DNA from 3 places in the Streptomyces chiangmaiensis genome. Region 1 is predicted to be linked to each of the others. Evidence: riboswitches for the same ligand, from Rfam matches in the RefSeq annotation. Region 1 holds a riboswitch; each other region holds the start of a gene.
What was found. Region 1 has a riboswitch for cyclic di-AMP ahead of VXC91_RS04265 (transglycosylase family protein). Riboswitches for the same ligand answer to the same signal wherever they lie in the genome.

Region 1 (7,567 bases):
AAAAAGATCACCTCCGTCCCGCCGGATGACGCGGCGAACGCACCGCCGGTCGCAGGGGGGTGACAGCTCTTCACCTCTGTGATCTTCACGTGATCTGCGCTGCATTAACTTGTGACAGGCGACCGACTGCCGATACGTTCACGCAGCAACGGGGCGGTACGCCACAGCCGCCCCTGCGTTCACTGCTGTCGTGTGAAAGGCAATCGCATGCTCTCCGGGAACGGTCGTCACCGTCGCCCCCGCCAGGCTCCGGCTCTCCTCGTCGCGGCAGGGGTGACCGGCTCAGCGATCGCGATTCCGCTGCTCGGGGCCACCGGCGCCAGTGCGTCCGACGCCACCACCTGGGACCAGGTCGCGCAATGCGAGAGCGACGGTTCCTGGAGCGCCGACACCGGGAACGGCCACTACGGCGGGCTCCAGTTGACGCAGCGGGACTGGGAGAAGTACGGCGGCCTCGACTACGCCCCGAGCGCCGACCAGGCGAGCCGTTCGCAGCAGATAGCCGTCGCCGAGAGGATCCTCGACGACCGCGGTGTCTCCGTCTGGTCCGCCTGCGGGCTCGTCGCCGGCCTGAACGAGGACTCCGGCTCCGCGGACGTCGACACGGGCGTCGCGGGCGAATCGTCCGGCCGGGGCTCCTCGTCCGGCTTCGGGCTCGACTCCGGCCTGTCCGACTCATCCGGAACATCCGCTTCCGCAAAGCCGTCCCTTTCCTTCGGCGCGTCCCACGACTCCGCCGACCACGGTGCGGGTGCGAAGCATTCCCAGAGCGCCGGCGGTCCGTCCGCTGCCGCGATGAAGGGTGACGAGTCGGACAAGTCCGGTCAGAGCGATGCCTCTTCGGGCGGCGGTGCGGATGAGACCTCCGGCTTCGGCCGCCATCGCGGCGGCAGCGCCGGCGAGGGCGACGCCGACGGCCGCACGGGCGACTCGATCGGCCGGCACGCCTCGCGCGACTCCCGAGCCGCGCGGGACGCCGCCGACGGCTCGTACACCGTCCGCCCCGGTGACAATCTGTCGGGCATCGCCGACTCCCTTGACCTCACGGGTGGATGGCGGGCGCTGTACGACGTGAACAAGCGGACGGTCGGCGCCGATCCGGACCACATCCTCCCCGGCCAGAGCCTTGCGCTCGACGCGGACCCGCACGCCGGGAAGCGCTGAACTGCACGTCGGCCTACGGTACTTCACATCCCGCTTCGGGCTTAATGTCCGGTTTGGCGATGGTGAGAGATGGGTCTCATCGGCCCTGATCGTCTTTGGAATTCGGCGGATCGGCTGCTTACGGTCATGACCGCTCGCCACAGCGGGCCCCCACGGTCGCAACGCCGAATCCTGCCAGTGGCCGTGCGGAACAGTCGTCGCGTCAAGCGCCGTAGGCAGGAGCGGGGGACCCAAGGTAAGCGCCGCGCCCGGACATGGACCGGGGCGGCTTGGGGTGAAGCCGTGCGCCCAGTGGCGCGCGGCCGGGCAACTCAACCGGCCCGAACCCGACAGCTCACCTCGCAGGCGTCGGTGAGGGGAACGAACCATGCTGTGTTCCGGCAAGGGCAAGCACCGCCGCCCGTCCAAGGCCGTCCGTGTCATCTCGCTCGCCGGTGTCACCGGTGCCGCCGTCGCCGCCCCGCTGCTCGCGGCCGGCAACGCCTCCGCGGCCACCGCCGCCGAATGGGACTCCGTCGCCCAGTGCGAGTCCGGTGGCAACTGGTCCATCAGCACCGGCAACGGGTTCTACGGCGGTCTGCAGTTCACGAACTCCACATGGGCCGCCTACGGTGGCACCGCCTACGCCTCGCGGGCGGACCTGGCCACCAAGGCGCAGCAGATCGCCATAGCCGAGAAGGTCCTCGCGGGTCAGGGCAAGGGCGCCTGGCCGGTCTGCGGCAAGGGCCTGTCCAGCACCCCGTACAACGGCGCGGCCGCCGGCGCCTCCTCCGGCGCCACGAAGAGCGGCGCCGCCCACACGACCTCGCAGCAGGCCTCCCGTTCGGCCGAGCGTCCGGCCGCGCAGAAGACCGGCACCACTTCGGCCGGCAAGAAGGTCGAGAAGGGTGACGGCGAATACAAGGTGATCAAGGGCGACACCCTCAGCTCGATCGCCGCGAAGCACCACGTCCAGGGCGGCTGGGAGAAGCTCTTCCAGCTGAACAAGGACATCGTCGAGGACGCCGACCTCATCTACCCGGGCCAGCAGCTGCACCTGAAGTGACAGCGGTCCGGTAGCCGGTCCACAGCGTCCTGATGTACGTGACCTCCGGCGTGACGGTCGCGTGAAGGCAGCCCCCGTCCCCACGGGCTCCCCGCTCCGGTGCGTGTTCCCCCGTACGCACCGGAGCGGGGCTTTTTTGCTTACGCGCCCCGCGCTCTTCACCGCGACTTTCCCTCCGCCTTTGTTCCGCACAGGAACAATGTGGACCCTCACTCTGTCCACGGGACGGTCGGTCGGCTGGCCGATGACCCGGGACGGTTAGGCTCTAGTCGCAAGGTGCCCCGCACTCTCAGCGTCACATCCAAGAAGGAGATGCTCGTGCCGTCCATCGACGTCGTCGTAGCCCGGGAAATCCTGGACTCCCGAGGCAACCCCACGGTCGAGGTCGAGGTCGGCCTCGACGACGGCAGCACGGGTCGTGCCGCCGTTCCGTCCGGCGCCTCCACCGGCGCCTTCGAGGCCATCGAGCTCCGCGACGGTGACCCCAACCGTTACCAGGGCAAGGGCGTCGAGAAGGCCGTCCTCGCCGTCATCGAGCAGATCGGCCCGGAGCTCGTCGGCTATGACGCCACCGAGCAGCGGCTGATCGACCAGGCGATGTTCGACCTGGACGCCACCGACAACAAGGGCTCGCTCGGCGCCAACGCCATCCTCGGCGTCTCCCTCGCCGTCGCCCACGCCGCCTCCGAGGCGAGCGACCTCCCGCTCTTCCGCTACCTGGGCGGCCCGAACGCGCACCTGCTGCCGGTGCCGATGATGAACATCCTGAACGGCGGCTCGCACGCCGACTCCAATGTGGACATCCAGGAGTTCATGATCGCCCCGATCGGTGCGGAGTCCTTCTCCGAGGCCCTGCGCTGGGGCACCGAGGTCTACCACACCCTCAAGAAGGTGCTGAAGACCAAGGGCCTGTCCACCGGCCTCGGCGACGAGGGCGGCTTCGCCCCGAACCTCGGCTCCAACCGCGAGGCCCTGGACCTCATCCTCGAGGCCGTCAAGCAGGCCGGGTACGTCCCCGGCGAGCAGATCGCCCTCGCCCTGGACGTCGCCGCCTCCGAGTTCTACAAGGACGGCAAGTACCTCTTCGAGGGCAAGGAGCGCTCCGCCGCCGAGATGACGGAGTACTACGAGGAGCTCGTCGCGGCCTACCCGCTCGTCTCCATCGAGGACCCGCTGTTCGAGGACGACTGGGCCGGCTGGAAGGTCATCACCGACCGGCTCGGCGACAAGGTCCAGCTGGTGGGCGACGACCTGTTCGTCACCAACCCCGAGCGCCTGGCCCGCGGCATCGAGGAGGGCACCGCCAACGCCCTGCTGGTCAAGGTCAACCAGATCGGTTCGCTGACCGAGACCCTGGACGCCGTCGAGCTGGCCCAGCGCAACGGCTTCAAGTGCATGATGTCCCACCGCTCCGGCGAGACCGAGGACGTCACCATCGCCGACCTGGCCGTCGCCACCAACTGCGGCCAGATCAAGACCGGCGCCCCGGCCCGCTCCGAGCGCGTCGCCAAGTACAACCAGCTGCTGCGCATCGAGGAGATCCTCGACGACGCCGCGGTGTACGCCGGCCGCAGCGCGTTCCCGCGCTTCAAGGGCTGAGCGGGCAGGGCCACGCCTTAGCCCGTCGTCCGTACGTCCCCGTACCCGGTCCCGTACCGTGTGCGGGGACGTACGCACGTGTGAAGGGGAGGCGGGGACATGGCCGTGAAGGACCGTGACCGGTTCTCCACCGCGACCAGGCTGCGGCTGCTCGGGGAGCAGACGGCGGCCCGGGTCTATCGCTCCCAGACCAGACGGCAGGCCCGCCGTTCCCGGCTGACCGGCCGGGCCGCGCTGCTCGCGCTCGTCCTGTGCTCGCTGGTCGTGGCGCTCGCGTATCCGATAAGGCAGTACGTCTCCCAGCGGGCCGAGATCGCCGACCTGGAGCGGCAGCAGGCACAGGCCCGCGAGCGGGTCGAGCAGCTGCGTGACCTCAAGGCGCGCTGGCATGACGACGCGTACGCGGAGCAGCAGATCCGGCTGCGGCTGCACTACGTGATGCCGGGGGAGACCGGTTACATCGTGATCGACCCGGACGCGGCCAAACAGTCGCGTGCAAACCGTACGACGGCCGCGCGCCCCTGGTACGACAACATCTGGGACGGGGTCGACAGGTCCGACAAGTCCAGCCGGTGAGCCGGCCCGCCGCCCGGTCGAGGCGGCCGTGCACGGCGTTCCCGCCGTGAACCGAAGAGGCGCTGTGAACCGATGACCCCGCGACCGGCGCATCACCGACCGGACGGATCAGCGCACCGATGAGAAAGACAGCCTGAAAGACAGCCATGGAAACTCCTGCCCGCCGCCCCTCCGCAGCCCCGCAAGGGGAGCGCTGCGCGCTGACGCTGTTCGATCTGCCGCCCACCCCGCGCACCGAGCCCACGGACGCGGACGTCGAGGCCATCGAGCAGCAGCTCGGGCGTCCCCCTCGCGGGCTGCGCGCGATCGCGCACCGGTGCCCGTGCGGGCAGCCGGACGTCGTGGAGACGGCGCCGCGGCTCCCCGACGGCACACCGTTCCCGACGACGTACTACCTGACGTGCCCGCGTGCCGCCTCGGCGATCGGCACGCTGGAGGCGAACGGCGTCATGAAGGAGATGACGGAGCGCCTGGCGACCGACCCCGAACTGGCCGCCGCCTACCGCGCGGCGCACGAGGACTACATCGCCCGCCGCGACGCCATCGAGGTCCTGGAGGGCTTCCCGAGCGCGGGCGGCATGCCGGACCGGGTGAAGTGCCTGCACGTGCTCGTCGCGCACTCCCTGGTCGCCGGCCCCGGGGTCAACCCGCTGGGCGACGAGGCGATCGGGATGCTGCCTCAGTGGTGGCGCAAGGGGTCGTGCGTGACGCCCGCGGGCCCGCCGTCCGGTGACGAGTCGCAGGCGGACACGTCCGGCCCCGACCGGACCGCCGTCGAGCCCGACGATTCCGAGGAGGAAGACAAATGACGCGCGTCGCCGCCGTCGACTGCGGTACGAACTCCATCCGGCTCCTGGTTGCGGACGCCACCCCGGCCACCGGTGAACTCGTCGAACTGGACCGGCGGATGACCATCGTCCGGCTCGGCCAGGGCGTGGACCGGACCGGGCGGCTCGCCCCCGAGGCCCTGGAGCGCACGTTCGCCGCTTGCCGGGAGTACGCCGAGATCATCAAGGAGCATGGCGCCGAGCGGATCCGTTTCGTCGCCACGTCCGCCTCCCGGGACGCCGAGAACCGGGACGTGTTCGTCCGTGGGGTGCTGGAGATCCTCGGCGTTGAGCCCGAGGTCATCTCCGGCGAGCAGGAGGCGGAGTTCTCCTTCACGGGCGCGACCAAGGAGCTGGCGGGCCGCGAGGACCTGGACAAGCCCTTCCTGGTCGTGGACATCGGCGGTGGTTCCACGGAGTTCGTCGTCGGCGAGGAGCATGTGCGGGCGGCGCGCTCCGTCGACATCGGCTGCGTCCGTATGACCGAACGTCATCTCGTGCACGAGGGAGTTGTCTCCGATCCGCCGACCCCGGAGCGGATCGCGGCCATACGGTCCGACATCGAGGCCGCACTGGACCTGGTGGAGAAGACCGTTCCGCTGCACGAGGCGCGCACGCTCGTGGGGCTCGCCGGCTCGGTCACCACGCTGTCGGCGATCGATCAGGAACTCCCGGAGTACGACTCCGAGAGGATCCACCACTCCCGGATCTCCCAGGACCGCGTCCGTGAGATCACCGAGCGGCTGCTGAGGTCCACGCACGCCGAGCGCGCGGCGATCCCCTCCATGCACCCGGGCCGCGTCGATGTGATCGGCGCGGGCGCCCTCGTCCTGCTCGCGATCATGGAGCGGATCGAGGCCGCCGAGGTCGTGGTCAGCGAGCACGACATCCTCGACGGCATCGCCTGGTCCATCGCGTAGCGGACACCCATCGCCCGGGCCGTGAACGGGATCTGACGGGCGATCAGGGAGCTCCGGGCGGGGATTTCCTACCCGTCGGCAGCCTCTCTTGAGCGGGTCGGATAACGTATGAGCGCATCCGAAGGGGTCTTGCGCACCTTCGGATGCGGGCCGGCGGAAAACTTCGTGAAGTTCTTCACAAGGAAATCGCACCTGCTGGGCGATGATGGGGGTCCACTCGGCCATCCGTAGGGCTCAAGGCATCCTCGGGGGTGCTCACGCGAGCGTTCTCGGGGGAGTCGCCGACGGGGGCGCGGAGCCCGCGGCCGGTGCCCCGAACGCCTTGAGGAGCAGCTCACGCGGCCTTGGCCGCCATCCGCTGTACAGGGTGCTGCCTCCGCGGCGCCATGACCTCCGTCATGCGAGTGGCGCAGTGTAGCAGATACCACGACCAAGCTTGTGAAGGGGCGCACGAGCGACCCCCCAGGGGCGGGTGGATACTCGATGCCATGAGCACCACGGAGCGTCCCAGGATCCTCGTAGTAGGCGGTGGGTACGTAGGCCTGTACGCAGCTCGTCGCATTCTGAAGAAGATGCGCTACGGCGAGGCGACCGTCACGGTCGTCGACCCGCGCTCGTACATGACCTACCAGCCCTTCCTTCCCGAAGCCGCCGCCGGCAGCATCTCCCCCCGGCACGTCGTCGTCCCGCTGCGACGCGTGCTGCCGAAGGCGGAGGTCCTCACCGGCCGGGTCACCACCATCGACCAGGACCGCAAGGTCGCCACGATCGCCCCGCTGGTCGGCGAGGCGTACGAGCTGCCTTTCGACTATCTCGTCGTCGCGCTCGGCGCGGTCTCCCGCACCTTCCCGATCCCCGGCCTCGCCGAGCAGGGCATCGGCATGAAGGGCATCGAGGAGTCCATCGGCCTGCGCAACCACGTCCTCGAGCAGCTCGACAAGGCCGACTCCACGACCGACGAGGAGATCCGCCGCAAGGCGCTCACCTTCGTCTTCATCGGCGGTGGTTTCGCCGGTGCGGAGACCATCGGTGAGGTCGAGGACATGGCCCGGGACGCGGCCAAGTACTACAGGAGCGTGTCCCGTGAGGACATGCGCTTCATCCTTGTCGACGCCGCAGACAAGATCCTTCCCGAGGTCGGCCCCAAGCTCGGCCAGTACGGCAAGGAGCACCTCGAGGGCCGGGGCGTCGAGATCTACCTCTCCACCTCCATGGAGTCCTGCGTCGACGGCCATGTGGTGCTGAAGAACGGTCTCGAGGTCGACTCCAACACGATCGTGTGGACGGCCGGCGTCAAGCCGAACCCGGCGCTCGCCCGCTTCGGGCTGCCGCTCGGTCCGCGCGGCCACGTCGACACCGCGCCCACGCTCCAGGTGCAGGGCACGGACTACATCTGGGCCGCGGGCGACAACGCCCAGGTCCCGGACCTCGCCAGC
Region 2 (7,567 bases), on a different contig from region 1:
TGGTCGACTACTGCGACGACGCGGGCATCCCCCGGCTGGTGACGGACGAGGACATCGTCCCCGTCGAGACGTTCATCGCCTACGGTGAGTGGTTCCAGGAGAAGCTGGTGCCCGAACTCGAGCAGGTCCGGGTGGTGTCCGTGGACCGCCGGCAGGGCGGCGGCTTCGAGCTGAAGCTGGACTCGGGTGAGATGTTCGCCGCCCGGGCGGTCGTGGTCGCGACCGGTCTGTCGGGGCTCGCCCATCTGCCGTCGGAGCTGGAGGCGGCCGCGGCGGACGGAGCCACGCCCACGGGCCCGTTCTCCCACAGCTCCCAGCACCACGATCTGACCCGGTTCTCCGGCAAGGAGCTGCTGGTCATCGGGGCGGGCCAGTCCGCGCTGGAAACGGCGGCACTGGCGGCAGAGGCCGGGGCGCGGGTGCGCGTGGTCTCACGGGGCCGCGGCAGGGTCGCCTTCGGTGCCCCTCCGTGGAACCAGCCCAAGCTGCGCCCCGAATCGCCCTTCGGCCGCGCCTGGTCGCTGTGGGCGCTGACCCACTACCCGCACCTGTACCGCTTCCTGCCCGCGCAGACCCGCCACTATCTGGTCCGCCGCGTCCTCGGCCCGCTGGGTGCCTGGTGGCTGGAGGACCGGTTCGACGGCAAGGTCGAGGTGCGCGAGGTCACCCGTATCGTCGGCGCCTCCGCGCCGGACGGCAGCCCGGCACTGACGGTCCTGACCCACGGCGGCCGCACGGAGGAAATGGCCGCGGACCATGTCATCGCCGCCACCGGCTACCGCGTGGACATCGCCGCGATGGACTTCCTGGGCCATGAGCTGCGTACACAACTGGCGGTGAGCCGGGGAGCGCCGAGGCTCGGCGCGGGTTACGTGTCCTCCCTCCCCGGCCTGTACTTCACGGGCCTTACGGCGGCGGCCTCGTACGGTCCGGTGATGCGCTTCGTGTGCGGGACGGAGTTCGCGTCACCGCGGCTGGCGGGGCATCTGGCGGCGGCGCACGGCTGAACCGGGGGTCCGGAGAAGTGCGGGGGCGCGACACCATCGCCTCCCCGCCGATCCGGACGATGACCGACCCGGACCTCACACGGCGTGGACTCCACCTCCGGTGAAGTGCCGCCGGGAGACCCGGAGTCGGGTCCGCCCGCGGCAATGTCCGGTACTGCCGGTGCGACAGGGGTTCCGAGCGCGCCGAGGTGCGCACGGGATACCGGACGTCGTCCGGTCCCCGCCGGACCGCTGGTGCGTTTCCATCCGTATTCTCTGATCATGGCCGCACCCCACACGTACTCACTTGTCGCCACCGACCTGGACGGAACGCTGCTGCGTGGTGACGACACGCTCTCCGACCGGTCAAGGACCGCTCTGGCGCGGGCCGCTGCGGGCGGCGCACAGCACCTCGTGGTGACGGGTCGCCCGGCGCCGAGGGTCCGGCCGCTGCTTGAGGACCTCGGCAACAAGGGGCTCGCGGTGTGCGGACAGGGCGCGCAGGTGTACGACGCCGGCGCGGACCGGTTGCTGTTCTCGGTGACGCTGGACCGGGAGTTGGCCGAGACCGCGATCGGAAAGATCGAGGCCGAGGTGGGGCAGGTGTACGCGGCCGTCGACCAGGACGGGGTGGACGGGCTCACGCTCATCGAGCCCGGCTATCTGATGCCGCACCCCACGCTTCCCGCGGTGCGGGTCGAGCGACGCGACGACCTGTGGTGCGAGCCCATCAGCAAGGTGCTGCTGCGCCATCACGCCCTCTCCGACGACGAGTTGGCGACGGTGGCCCGAGGCGCCGTGGGATCCCTGGCGACGGTCACCATGTCGGGCCCCGGCACCGTCGAACTCCAGCCATGCGGTGTCACCAAGGCGACGGGTCTCGCGCTGGCCGCCGGCTTCCTCGGCCTGAGCCCCTCGGGGACCATCGCGTTCGGCGACATGCCCAACGACATCCCCATGTTCGAGTGGGCGGCGCACGGCGTCGCCATGGCCAACGCCCACCCCGAACTGAAGTCGGTCGCCGACGAGATCACCACGTCGAACGAGGACGACGGCATCGCCGTCGTCCTCGAGCGACTGTTCCCTGCCGGCGGATCTCAGTACGCGCTGTAGACGTTGTCGATCGAGCCGTACCGGTGGGCGGCGTAGTTGCATGCGGCCGTGATGTTCGCGACCGGGTCGTACGGGTCGAACGCCGTACCCGGCACGTGGTACGTCCGGAAGGTCGGGTCGATGACCTGCAGGAGTCCCTTGGACGGTATGCCCATACGGGCGTTGGAGTCCCAGAGGTTGATGGCGCGCGGGTTGCCCGACGACTCGCGCATCACATTGCGGTAGATGCCGTTGTACGTGCCGGGGATTCCGTGCTTGGCCATGATCGCCAGGGACTGGCGGATCCAGCTGTCCAGGGAGCCGGCGCGGGACGCGGCACTGGTGACCTTCGCGGGCGCGGCCGGGGTGGCGGCGGAAGCGTAGGTCGCACCCATGATGGGGAGGGCGAGAACGGCTGCTCCAGTCCCCGCGACTGCGAGGGCGCGGGCGACGCGGGCGGCCTTGGAGTTGCGATTCCGACGGCGTGCGGGCAGGGCGAAAGCGGACACGGTGCATTCCTCTCCGACGCCTGCGAGGTGAGCTGTCGGGTTCGGGCGGGGAGGTGCCCGGCCGTGTCCTCGCTGCCGAGGCTCGGCTTCACCCCAAGCCGTTCCGGTGCGATGTCCGGTTCGGCGACTTACCTGGTTCCCCCGCTCCTGCCGTGAGGGGTCGAAGTCTTCTCGAGCGGTGGCAGGATTCGGCGTTCCGCTCGGGTCGAATGGAAGGTATGCGACCGCACATGTCGGGAACAAGCCCGAAATTCACTCTCGGGCCCAATTGGCCCTGATCATCGGGAATAGGCGAGACGATCCATTTTGTTGGTATGGGTTCAACTTGCCTATCGCAAGGGGCGTGTTGGTGATTGCGCCCGGAAGATTCACATCAGGGGCAAGTGACCCATTTCACTTCGACCCACGCAGGATGTAACAGGTCGATATAGGGCGTATGGCCCAATTCGGACAAAAGGCTCGGACTTCATCGGCTCGGCGGGGTCGACGGCTCAAAATTAGGGCATTTCATCCCAAAGGGGATGAGGTGTGATCGGACGCCGGCACTAGCCCGCTGCGCGAGGGATCCGCTTCTCCCATGTCCGATGGAACACGACCTCATAGCCGTCCTTGCAGACGATCTCGTTCCAGGTGACGAAGTCGGCGGCGGTGCAGGTGATCTCGGAGTGCGTCTCCACCCTCGCGTCCCATCCCCTGTCCGGGCGGTGCAGCCGGACCGACCAGTCGCAGCGGGTGCGGGCGGTCGACGGACCCGCGTCCTCGACGGTGTACGCCTCCAGCGCGTCCTCGGTCACTTCGAGACCGTCGGGATACACCTGGGTGCCGTCGCGGCACGGGTCGACCACCAGGAGCCATTCACCCTTGGCCACGTCTCGCACCGACAGGCGTGCCGGGCGCGGTTCCTCGAGCATGGCGGCGGCGCTGACGCCGAGCGGCTCGGACTGCTGCGGTTCCCCGAAGACGATGTCCGGCCCCGACTCCGGTGCGCGCACGGGCAGTTCGAGCGAACTGCCCGCCGGGTACAACGTGAAGCCGGCCTCCGAACCCGGCTGCGGCCACAGCCACGGCCAGTATGCGGAGGAGACGGCGAGGCGGATGCGGTGGCCGGGACCGAAGGCGTGGCCGATGCCGTTCAGTTCGACCGCCACGTCATCGGTCGCCCCGGGGATCCAGGGGACCGCCCGGTCGGGGCCCCGGCGCGCCGACAGGTTCAGGGTGCCCCGGGTGACCAGCGTCGACGACCCGTCGGGTGCCACGTCGCACAGCCGGGCGACCACCTGGCCGTGCGGTACCGGGCAGGCGAGCCGCAGCCGCACCCGGGGCCGCCCCAGCACCCAGGTCTCCTCGGTCGCCGTGAACTCGAAGCATGCCGATCTCGCGTCCTCCTCGCGCTGATCGGGCGGCAGGTCCGCGTCGTCGCCACTCGGGACGAAGCGGCCCGCGTCGAGGCCGGTGTGCATCGGCGACCGTACGAGCACCGGCGTGCCCTGGAGCGCGTACGAGACCCGGCTGACGTTCGGCGACGGCCAGGACGGCTCGGCGACCCAACGGCCCGGCAGCACGTCGTACTTCGTCGCCGGAGGATGCGGGTCCTTGACGTAGGCCCGCAGCAGCGGCTCCGCCATGATCCCCGTGTCCTCGCCCTTGAGCCAGTGGTCCCACCAGCGCAGGGTCTCCTGCAGGAAGCCGATCGCCGGTCCCGGCAGGCCGTGGTCCGGGTACTGGTGCGACCACGGCCCGATCAGGCCGCGGACGCGATCGGCCGGGAGATGCTCCAGGAGCCCGAGCACGGCGTCCCGGTACGGGTCGTACCAGCCGCTCACAGCGAGCACGGCAGCCTGGAGCCCGTCGTGGTCCTCGCGGGCGTCGTCGGGCCGCCGGTGGTCCTCCCACGCCGCCTGTGCCGGCCAGGAGTGCACGAGCGGGTCCAGCGCCTGAAGGCGCCTGGCCCAGACGTCCCGCCACACCGTGCCCACGTATGCCGGGTCCGGCGGACGGGCCGCGAGGGCGAGCAACGCCGCCGACCGGGCGGGCAGGCCCGCCGCGAGAGCCGACCCCCCCACGTCGTGCACGTCGTTGCCGGGACGGTCGTCCGTGGGGCACACCGCGACGACCGCCTTCAGCGGGGCTGGCGCGAGGGCCGCGATCCGGAGGGAGGCGAAGGCGCCCCGCCCGATGCCGAACACGCCCACACCGCCGTCGCACCAGGGCTGTGCGGCCAGCCAGTCGAGGACCTCGACTCCGTCGGACAGCGTGACGGCGGAATGCGCAGCGGTCGGCGTGCCGTCCGAGTTGCCGTGCCCGCGTGCGTCCACGCGCACGGAGACATAGCCGTGGCCCGCGTACCAGGGGTGCCGCTGCCGGTCGCGGGCCGCGGTCGAGTCGGTGAGCCGGCAGGGGCGGTACTCGAGGAGGGCGGGGACGGGCTCCCCGGTCCGCGGGCGCCATGCGCGCGCGTACAGACGGGTACCGTCCCGGAGCGGGATCCAGAAGTCGTCGTGAGTCGTTTCGTGAGGGAAGGACGTACGGGTGTGCATGCGCATGGCCTCGGACTCCTCGACGACGTCGGCAGCGGACCGGTCCGTCGTGGCGGTTACGGGGACGTGAGGAGAGGCACCCGCGTGACTGCGCCCGGCCGGGTGAGAGGGACGGCGGCGCAGGAGACGGGGCGTCGGGTCCCGATGGGAAGCGTCCGGCGGGGTACACGAGAGGAAGTGGGGGCCGGTACCGGCTGCGAGAGGTGCTTTTCCCTTATGTGATGAATGACTGTTCGTATCGCCTGATCAAGAACATACCGTTCGCCATCCGATACCGCCCGCCCTGGAACTGTGGGCGCTCGCGGTGATCGAAACGTGACCGGATACGCTGACTTGAGTGATGGCAACGACAGATCGACAAACTCGATGAGTCACGTCGACAGACAACGTCATCGACGAAGTGACCGTCCTTGAGACCGACCGTGTGACCGTCAGCAGACGTCGCAGACAGGAGACCCCACGTGACCGTCGTCGGGCCGTTCGGGCTGAGCGTGCGGGACCAGGCTCTGGAAGCCGATGTCCAGGCCGGATTGGCCGCTGTCGAGGAGGGGCTGCTCGACGCCACCAAGAGCGAGGTGCCCTTCATCACGAAGGCGGCCCAGCATCTCGTCCACGCAGGCGGGAAGCGGTTCAGGCCGTTGCTCGTGATGCTTTCGGCGCAGTTCGGCGATCCGTACGCACCCGGGGTCGTGCCCTCGGCCGTGGTCGTGGAACTGACCCATCTCGCCACGCTTTACCACGACGACGTGATGGACGAGGCCGAGGTGCGGCGCGGGGTGGACAGTGCCAACAGCCGCTGGGGCAACTCGGTCGCGGTCCTCACCGGTGACTTCCTCTTCGCGAGGGCGTCGCACATCCTGGCCGATCTCGGCCCGGAGGCGGTCCGCATCCAGGCGGAGGCCTTCGAGCGTCTGGTCACCGGTCAGATCCTGGAGACGGCGGGCCCCCGGGACGGCCGCGACCCGGTGGAGCACTACCTCGACGTCCTCGGCGGCAAGACGGGGTCACTGGTGGCGGTGGCCTGCCGGTTCGGGGCGATGATGTCGGGCGCCGACGAGACGGTCGTGGACGTGCTGACGCAGTACGGCGAGCGGCTCGGTGTGGCGTTCCAGCTGGCCGACGACGTGCTGGACATCGCCTCCGACTCGCACGAGTCCGGGAAGACGCCCGGGACGGACCTGCGCGAGGGCGTCCCCACCCTTCCGGTGCTGCGCCTGCGCGAGCGTATGGAGCGCCTGGGTCTGCCCGAGGACATCACCCTGTGCGAGCTGCTGGACTCGGACCTCACGGACGACGCCCGCCACGCGGAGGCCCTCGCCCGTCTCCGTGTCCACCCGGCCCTGGAGCAGGCCCGCCGCGACACGGTCCGCTTTGCGGAGGACGCGCGCTCGGCTCTGGCCCCGCTGCCGGAGTGCGGTGCGAAGGCGGCCCTGACCGAGCTGTGCGACGCGGTGGTGCACCGTGCGGGCTGACAGGCCCGAACCGTCCCGGCGTCCCGTGACACGCCAGGCACATTCGTGACCGTCGTGGGCGTCCCCTACCAGGCCGACTACGTCTTCGTGCAGCACTGATCCACGGATTCGGCAACTCGAGGATCCCGGACCGCGGTGCCTCGTCCGACCCTTACGGGTCGGGGGAGGCAACGCCCCGGCATGTCATACCGCAGGATTACGCGGACTTGAGTCCGCGGGCTGACGCTTCTCTCCGGCCGATTTGGTCAGATGGGAGACACCACCTCACAGAAGTTCGGGTGACAATGGCGGCATAGGGGTGGTGGCGTCTCCCCCGCTCGGGGGAAGTCGAGAGCTCGGGCGGAGAGTGCTCGGACGGTTGAGGGCCGCCGACGACGGAGGTTAGGCAGACATGGCACCGTACGAATCCGACGACAGCGCACCCGCCGGGGAGGTCGAGGACGTTCGCGACGGGCGGCGCACGGCCGCGCGGTACGCGGTCCCCGTGGCGGTGGTGGGCGTGGCGGCGGCGACCATCGGGCTCGTCCCGGCGTTCGCCGGCTCCGGCGACCCGGACCTGCCGAAGATCAGCGCCCAGCAGCTCATCGAGAAGATCGCCAAGTCGGACGTCCAGCAGATGTCCGGCACGGTGAAGATCAGCACGGACCTCGGCCTGCCGAACCTGGGCGGCCTGCAGGACAGCCTCGCCTCGGGGGCGCTCTCCCAGGGCGCGAAGGGCAGGGACGGCTCGTCGGCCGCCGATCCGAGCTCCAAGCTGCTCGAACTGGCCTCCGGTACGCACACCCTGCGCGTCGCGGCCGACGGCCAGGACAAGCAGAAGCTCTCGCTCATCGAGAAGGCCGCCGAGTACAGCGTCATCCGTAACGGGGACGACGTCTGGGCCTACGACAGCGCCTCCAACCAGGCGTACCACGCGACCGGTGCGGGCGATCGCCACGGCGTCACGGCGGCTCCCGAGGACGTGCCGGCCA
Region 3 (7,567 bases), on a different contig from region 1:
GAGGTACAGCCGCTCCCGCGCCCGGGTGATGCCCACGTACGCCAGGCGCCGCTCCTCCTCCAGTTCCTTGGTCTGGCCGAGCGCGCGCATGTGCGGGAAGACGCCGTCCTCCATGCCGGTCAAGAAGACCACCGGGAACTCGAGGCCCTTCGCGGTGTGGAGGGTCATCAGCGTGATGACGCCGTCGCCGTCCTCCTCGTCGGGGATCTGATCGGAGTCGGCGACCAGAGCGACCTGTTCGAGGAAGTCGGCGAGCGTGCCACCCGGAGCGGCCGCCTCTGGTGCCGATGCGCCTTCTCCGCGCTCCTGCTCGAACTCCAGGGCCACGGCGGCGAGTTCCTGGAGGTTCTCGATGCGGGTTTCGTCCTGGGGATCGGTCGATGCCTGCAACTCGGCCAGATAGCCGGTGCGTTCCAGCACCGCCTCCAGCACCGTGGCCGGTCCGGCGCCCGACTCCACGATGGTCCGCAGCTCCTCCATCAGCGCGTTGAACCGCTTGACCGCGTTCGTCGAACGGGCCGCCATACCGTACGCCTCGTCCACGCGGCGCAGCGCCTGGGAGAAGCTGATCCTCTCCCGCTGGGCAAGGGCGTCGATCATCGCCTCGGCGCGATCTCCGATGCCCCGCTTCGGGACGTTCAGGATCCGCCGCAGCGGAACGGAGTCCTCCGGATTCGCCAGCACCCGCAGGTACGCCAGGACGTCCCGGACCTCCTTGCGCTCATAGAAGCGGACACCGCCGACGACCTTGTAGGGCAGGCCGACGCGGATGAAGACCTCTTCGAAGACACGGGACTGCGCGTTCGTGCGGTAGAAGACGGCGACGTCGCCGGCCTTCGCCTCACCCGAGTCCGTCAGTCGGTCTATCTCGTCGGCGACGAACTGGGCCTCGTCGTGCTCGGTGTCGGCGACATAGCCGATGATCCGTGCGCCCGCGCCCGCGTTGGTCCACAGATTCTTGGGGCGGCGCGACTCGTTGCGCTCGATGACCGCGTTGGCCGCGCTCAGGATCGTCTGCGTGGAGCGGTAGTTCTGCTCCAGGAGGATCGTGGTGGCGTCCGGGTAGTCCTCCTCGAACTGGAGGATGTTGCGGATGGTCGCGCCGCGGAAGGCGTAGATCGACTGGTCGGCGTCGCCGACGACGCACAGTTCGGCCGGGCTCAGGTCGTGCTCACCGGGCGGCACGTCCACAGGGCGCTCGGCGGTACCGACGAGTTCCCGCACGAGGGCGTACTGGGCGTGGTTGGTGTCCTGGTACTCGTCGACGAGGACGTGGCGGAAGCGGCGACGGTAGTGCTCGGCGACGTCCGGGAAGGCGCGCAGCAGGTTGACCGTCGTCATGATCAGGTCGTCGAAGTCGAGCGCGTTGGCCTCACGGAGGCGGGACTGGTAGAGCGTGTATGCCTGGGCGAGGGTCTTCTCGAAGCCTCCCCCGGACTCCGTCCGGGAGGCGCCCCCAGCGGCCTGAGCGGCGAAGTCCTCCTCGTCGATCAGCTCGTTCTTCAGGTTGGAGATCTTCGCGCTGAAGGACTTCGGCGGGAAGCGCTTCGGGTCGAGGTCCAGGTCGCGGCAGACGAGCGCCATCAGCCGCTTGCTGTCGGCGGCGTCGTAGATCGAGAAGGAGGACGTGAAGCCCAGCTTCTTGCTCTCCCGCCGCAGGATGCGGACGCACGCGCTGTGGAAGGTCATCACCCACATCGCGTTCGCGCGTGGACCGACGAGCTGCTCGACACGCTCCTTCATCTCGCCCGCGGCCTTGTTGGTGAAGGTGATCGCGAGAATCTGGCCCGGGTGCACGCCCCGCTCGGCCAGCAGATAGGCGATGCGATGGGTGAGCACGCGGGTCTTGCCGGAGCCGGCGCCGGCCACGATGAGCAGGGGGGAGCCGGCGTGCATGACGGCCGCGCGCTGGTTCTCGTTCAGCCCTTCGAGCAGCGCCTGCGGGTCGCTGACCGGACGGGGAGCGCCGTCGCGGTAGTAGGCGTCCCGGTCCGCGGGCGCGTCGAAGCGTCCGCCGAACAGATCGTCGGGAGCCGACTCCGGAGCGTGATCGTCCTCGGGCGGCGGGGGCTCCTCCTCATGGGCCGGTGTGGCCTTGAGGTCCGCCAGGAAGCTGTCGTCAAAGAGGCTGCTCATCGCTCTCCGAGTCTAGGCCGCCCCACCGACACTCGGCCGCCACCCCGAGAACTCCGCCGCCGGGACGGGCCTGGGCCGTCCGCGGCCTTCCGGCGTCGACCGACATCACACCGCCACCTTCCGGAACTGTTCGATCGCCGACGGAAACCGACCGCACGGCGCCGTGTCACCGCACGGCTCACCCCCTGACGGAACCAGGCGGAGTACGCCACTCCGCCCGACTTCACAGGAAAACGCCCAACCCACCACAGATACCGTCACATCCACCCCGAGCAACCCGGTGCATGGTCAAGGTCACGAAAATGTATCGGGCATATCGCACATCAACCTTCACAGAGGCCACACGAGTTGGCTAGCGTGCGGGGCGGGCCGCACGACACCCACCGGCGAAGGTCGCCGGGCCGCGCGGCCTCCGCCGAGTCCGGTGCGCCCCCGCGGCACCCGGAGCCGGGGACCCACCCGACCTTGGGGTGAATCGGCCAACAGCCCTCCGGGGCGCGGCCGTAGGGCATGCCTTCCGGAACCACTCGCCCGAACCCGACAGCTAACTCGGTAGGCGGAGTACGGAAGGAGTCGCCTCCCATGGCGCCGCACCGCAAGGCGCGTCCCTCTGGCACGCGCATCGCAGGCATACGGACCCCCGCCCTCGCAACGGCGGCCCTCACCTCCGTGGCCCTGCTCTCCCAGACCGCCAACGCCGCCCCCTCCACCGACGACAAGCCGAGTGTCGAGGAGGTCGAGAAGAAGGTCGACGACCTCTACCGTCAGGCGGAGTCGGCCACCGACAAGTACAACGCGGCCAAGGAGAAGTCGGCCGACCAGCGAAAGCGCGTCGACACGCTCCTCGACGACGTCGCCCAGCGCACACAGAAGCTGAACGAGGCCCGGGACCAGCTGGGGTCGTTCGCCGCCGCGCAGTACCGCACCGGGGCGGCGGCCCCCGACACGGCCACCTTCCTGCTGGCCGACTCGCCCCAGGACTACTTCGACCAGACCCAGCTGATGAACCGGCTCACCGGCCGCCAGAAGGAAACGGTCGACGAGTACTTCACCGACCGGTCCGCGACGATGGAGAAGCGGCAGGAGGCCACCGAGAGCCTGCAGACGCTCACCGAGTCGCAGGAAACGCTCAAGTCGACCAAGGCGGAGATCCAGCAGAAGCTCACCACCGCGCGGGAGCTGCTCTCCAAGCTGACCGCGGAGGAGAAGGCACGTCTCGCCGCGCTCGAGAAGCAGAAGCAGGAGGAGGCCCAGCGCCAGGCGGAGGAACTGGCCCGGCAGCAGGCGGCAGCCCGGGAACAGGCAGCGGCCAGGGAGCAGGCGGCCCAGCAGAAGTCGTCCTCGACCACGACGAGCGACTCGTCCGGGTCCTCCACCACGACGAGCGGCTCGTCCGGCTCCTCGACCACGACGAGCGGCTCGTCCGGGTCCTCCACCACGGACTCCTCGGTGGCGACCAAGGCGGAGAAGGCCCTCGCGTACGCCCAAGCCCAGATCGGCAAGCCCTATGTGTGGGGTGCCACCGGCCCCGATTCCTACGACTGCTCCGGACTGACCCAGGCCGCCTGGAAGGCCGCCGGGGTGTCGCTTCCGCGCACCACGTACGACCAGGTCAACGCGGGCACTACGGTTCCGCTCGCCGACGCCCAGCCGGGTGATCTGATCTTCTTCTACGACGACCTCAGCCACGTCGGCATCTACATCGGCAACGGCATGATGATCCACGCCCCGAAGCCGGGTGCATACGTCCGCGAGGAGTCGATCTACTACGCCGGCGCCTCCATCATCCACAGCGTGGTGCGCCCCGCCTGAGGCCGGGCCTCCCGCTGCCCGTGCGGCACGCGCGCGTGGGGTTGTTTTCGGCCTCCCCGCGCGCGTGCCCCGTACGCAACCCGTGTGCGCATCCCTAGCATCGGGCGCATGTCAGGCACCTCCGCGCTCCGCACCTGGTGGTCGCAGCGTCCACCCGCCACCGGGGCCGCCGTGATGGCGACCGGCATCCTGTCGGTCGGGCTGCGCCTGACCGGTTACCAGGTCCTCTCCCGCATCGCCCTCGCCCTGACGGCCGCCGCCTGGCTGGGCCTGGTCGCCGATGTCGCCGTACGAGTGCTGCGGGAGCGCGAACGGTGGGTGGACGCGGCACTCCCTCCGACCGCGCTCACCCCGGTCGCGGCGACCGCGACGCTGGGCACGGCGGTGTCCGCGCTGAGCGGTCAGTCGCTTGCCGAGGCGCTGCTCGCACTGACCGCGCTGCTGTGGGCGGGCCTGGTCCTGGGGGTCGTACCGCGCTGGACGCGCCGCATGCCCGGCACGGTCTTCCTCGGGTGTGTGGCGACGGAGGGGATCGCGGTGCTCGGGGCGGTGCTGGCGGCGGCCGCGGGCGTGGCGTGGCTTGCGCACACGGCGCTGGTGTTCTTCTGGCTCGGGCTGGTGTTCTACCTGGTCGGACTGCGCTGCTTCGACCTGCGGCAGGTGGCGACCGGCGCGGGGGACCACTGGATCGTGGGCGGCGGACTCGCCATCTCCGCGGTGGCCGGGGCGCGGCTGGTCATCGCCTCACACCGGATGTACCTCTGGAACAACGACGACAGCGCCGCCCTGCGGGGCATGACCATCGCCCTGCTCGCCCTCGCCCTCCTGTGCTACTGCGTGCTGGCGGCGGCCGAGGTGATCCGTCCGCGGCTCGGCCACGACGTACGGCGCTGGGCAACCGTCTTCCCGATGGGCATGACGGCGGTGGCGGCACTGTCCGTCGCCACCGCCATCGGGGGGTCCTGGCTGCCTGACCTGGGCCGGGTACTGCTGTGGATCGCGGTGGCCGCCTGGTGCGCGCTCCTCGTCGCCGCCGTCTCGTCGGCGCTGGGCGGCGTCAGGTCCAGAGCACCGCGATGAAGATGTTCGCAGTGGTCAGCGCGCCGACGAGCGCGAAGAGGGACTTGTCGACCCTGTCCTCGTCGCGCTTCACGTAGACCAGGCCGAGGATCACGATCAGCAGAGCCAGCTTCACACCGATCTTGATCATGTCGACCGGCTGGTGGTCCGCCTCGTTGAGACCGACCAGGACGACGCCGGTGGCCAGCATGGTCAGCGCGCCGTGCAGCATCCCGGGCACGAATCGGGCGGTGCCCTGGCCCATTGCCTTCATCTGGGTGAGGAAGCCGCCGAGCAGCGCGGCGATACCGACGATGTGAAGGCCGACGAAGAGATGGATGAGTACGTCCATGGGCCGGAGCCTAGCCAGGGGTGCGGGGTCACCCGACCACCGGCCCCGCGGACGTGGCGGCGCCCACAGGGACACGGGCACCGCATATATGCGCCCTATAGCATTCCGCCGCCTCCCCGCGTCCCGGAACCGTCGCATCGGTCATCGCACAGCGTGAAGTCGGCGCTCCCGGACCGGGATCACGACCACATACGGTCACCGGCAGTCCAGTCGCGCCACTTCCGTACATTGCGTCACGGAGTGGTCACGGTGAGGTTTAGCGTCCTGCATCAGGTGGCCGGCTCCTCACCACCCGCCCGGGCCAGGGGCGGCCGTCGGACACCACCGCCGAGAAGGTCCGGCGGCGGCGCGCTCCCCCTGTGCGGGCCGCCGCCGGACGCGCTACACCGCCCGTGACACCGGCGGTCGTACGAAAGGACGGGATGTCCAGGTGGCAGCGCACCGCAAGCCCAGACAGCGTTCGCTCGGCGGCAACACGGCCCGTACCGCCGCCACGATCGCCCTCGCGGGAGCGGCGACCACGACCGGTCTCGAGGGAACGGGTCACGCCGAGCCACAGCTCTCCCCGGCTCAGGTCAAGGCCAAGGTCGACAAGCTGTACCAGCAGGCGGAGGCCGCGACCGAGAAGTACAGCGGAGCGAAGGAGGAGGCGGACAGGGCCCAGGCACGGCTCGACACCCTGCGCGACGAGGCGGCCCGCCGCACGGAGCGACTCAACTCGGCACGTGAGGCACTGGGTTCGGCCGCGGCGGCGCAGTACCGCAACGGGGGCGTCGACCCCTCGGTGCAGCTCCTGCTCTCCTCGGATCCCGGGCAGTACCTCGACGACGCGGCGTTCGCCGAGCGGGTCGACCACCGGCAGGCGGCGGCCGTGAGCCGCGTACGCGCGCAGCTGCGGGAGATCGAGCGGCTGCGCGGAGCGGCGCGGGTGGAGCTGGCCTCCCTGAAGTCACGGCAGGCGGAACTGCGCCGGCAGAAGCGGACGATCACGGAGAAGCTGGGCGAGGCGCGACGGCTGCTGTCCCGGCTGACGGACGGCCAGCGGGCACAGCTCACGGCGGACGGAGACCCGGGGCGGGCGTCGCGCTCCGCGCTTCGGGGCCTGACGCCGGTGTCGGCCGCCGCCGCGGCCGCTCACGCCCCCAACACCCGGGCGGCGGCCGCGCTGTCGTACGCGTACGGCAAGCTCGGCAGCCCCTACGTCTGGGGAGCCACGGGTCCCGACGCCTTCGACTGCTCCGGCCTGGTACAGGCCGCCTACCGCTCGGCGGGTGTCTCGCTGCCGCGGACGACATACGCCCAGATCGGCGCCGGACGCCGCGTCTCGCGCTCCGAGCTCCTCCCCGGTGACCTGGTGTTCTTCTACTCCGGCGTCAGCCACGTGGGGATCTACGTGGGCAACGGTCAGATGATCCACGCGCCGAATCCCTCGGCGCCGGTACGGCTGGCGCCGATCGACCAGATGCCGTTCGCGGGGGCGACCCGGGTGGTGTGAGCCGCCCTCGGATCCGTGAAGCGTTGACGAGGAGGCCCGGTGAGGGCGCGTCAGACCAGCCGACGGGCCGTCGCCCAGCGCGTCAGCTCGTGCCGGTTCGACAGCTGAAGCTTGCGCAGAACCGCCGAGACATGGGACTCGACCGTCTTCACCGAGATGAACAGCTGCTTGGCGATCTCCTTGTACGCATAGCCACGGGCGATGAGGCGCAGGACCTCGCGCTCGCGCTGGGTGAGGCGGTCGAGGTCCTCGTCGACGGGCGGGGCGTCCGTCGAGGCGAAGGCGTCGAGGACGAAGCCGGCCAGACGCGGCGAGAACACCGCGTCGCCTTCCTGCACCCGGAAGACGGAGTCGACCAGATCGGAACCGGTGATCGTCTTGGTGACGTAGCCGCGGGCGCCGCCGCGGATCACCCCGATCACGTCCTCCGCCGCGTCCGAGACGGACAGGGCGAGAAAGCGGACCGGCCGCTCCGCGTCGGCCATCAGCGGCGCGCAGCGGCGCAGCACCTCGACTCCGCCGCCGCCGGGCAGATGGACGTCGAGGAGCACCACCTCGGGCCGGGTGGCGGTGATGACGCTCACCGCCTGGTCGACGTCCGCGGCCTCGCCGACGACCTCGACGCCGGTCCGCTCGGTCTGCCCGATCTCGGCCTGGACACCCGTGCGGAACATCCGGTGGTCGTCGACGAGCACGACCCGCACGCGCCGCTC

Region 2: another riboswitch for cyclic di-AMP. It lies ahead of VXC91_RS07990 (transglycosylase SLT domain-containing protein); the one in region 1 lies ahead of VXC91_RS04265 (transglycosylase family protein).
Region 3: another riboswitch for cyclic di-AMP. It lies ahead of VXC91_RS09115 (C40 family peptidase); the one in region 1 lies ahead of VXC91_RS04265 (transglycosylase family protein).

Annotation. Positions count from the first base shown of each region.
Region 1 covers NZ_JAYWVC010000007.1:63,933-71,499, reverse strand. Annotated here, with positions in the region: gene VXC91_RS04275 (cytochrome P450 family protein) at 1-63, shown strand, start outside; gene VXC91_RS04270 (LysM peptidoglycan-binding domain-containing protein) at 208-1,164, shown strand; cyclic di-AMP (ydaO/yuaA leader) riboswitch at 1,362-1,527, shown strand; gene VXC91_RS04265 (transglycosylase family protein) at 1,532-2,209, shown strand; gene eno (phosphopyruvate hydratase) at 2,522-3,808, shown strand; gene VXC91_RS04255 (FtsB family cell division protein) at 3,908-4,384, shown strand; gene VXC91_RS04250 (DUF501 domain-containing protein) at 4,531-5,193, shown strand; gene VXC91_RS04245 (Ppx/GppA phosphatase family protein) at 5,190-6,131, shown strand; gene VXC91_RS04240 (NAD(P)/FAD-dependent oxidoreductase) at 6,620-7,567, shown strand, end outside.
Region 2 covers NZ_JAYWVC010000016.1:59,382-66,948, forward strand. Annotated here, with positions in the region: gene VXC91_RS07980 (FAD-dependent oxidoreductase) at 1-1,007, shown strand, start outside; gene VXC91_RS07985 (HAD family hydrolase) at 1,269-2,099, shown strand; gene VXC91_RS07990 (transglycosylase SLT domain-containing protein) at 2,084-2,587, opposite strand; cyclic di-AMP (ydaO/yuaA leader) riboswitch at 2,590-2,791, opposite strand; gene VXC91_RS07995 (CocE/NonD family hydrolase) at 3,133-5,124, opposite strand; gene VXC91_RS08000 (polyprenyl synthetase family protein) at 5,586-6,596, shown strand; gene VXC91_RS08005 (LolA family protein) at 6,988-7,567, shown strand, end outside.
Region 3 covers NZ_JAYWVC010000019.1:47,136-54,702, forward strand. Annotated here, with positions in the region: gene pcrA (DNA helicase PcrA) at 1-2,136, opposite strand, end outside; cyclic di-AMP (ydaO/yuaA leader) riboswitch at 2,540-2,710, shown strand; gene VXC91_RS09115 (C40 family peptidase) at 2,719-3,948, shown strand; gene VXC91_RS09120 (tellurite resistance/C4-dicarboxylate transporter family protein) at 4,057-5,028, shown strand; gene VXC91_RS09125 (hypothetical protein) at 5,006-5,359, opposite strand; gene VXC91_RS09130 (C40 family peptidase) at 5,790-6,854, shown strand; gene VXC91_RS09135 (response regulator transcription factor) at 6,905-7,567, opposite strand, start outside.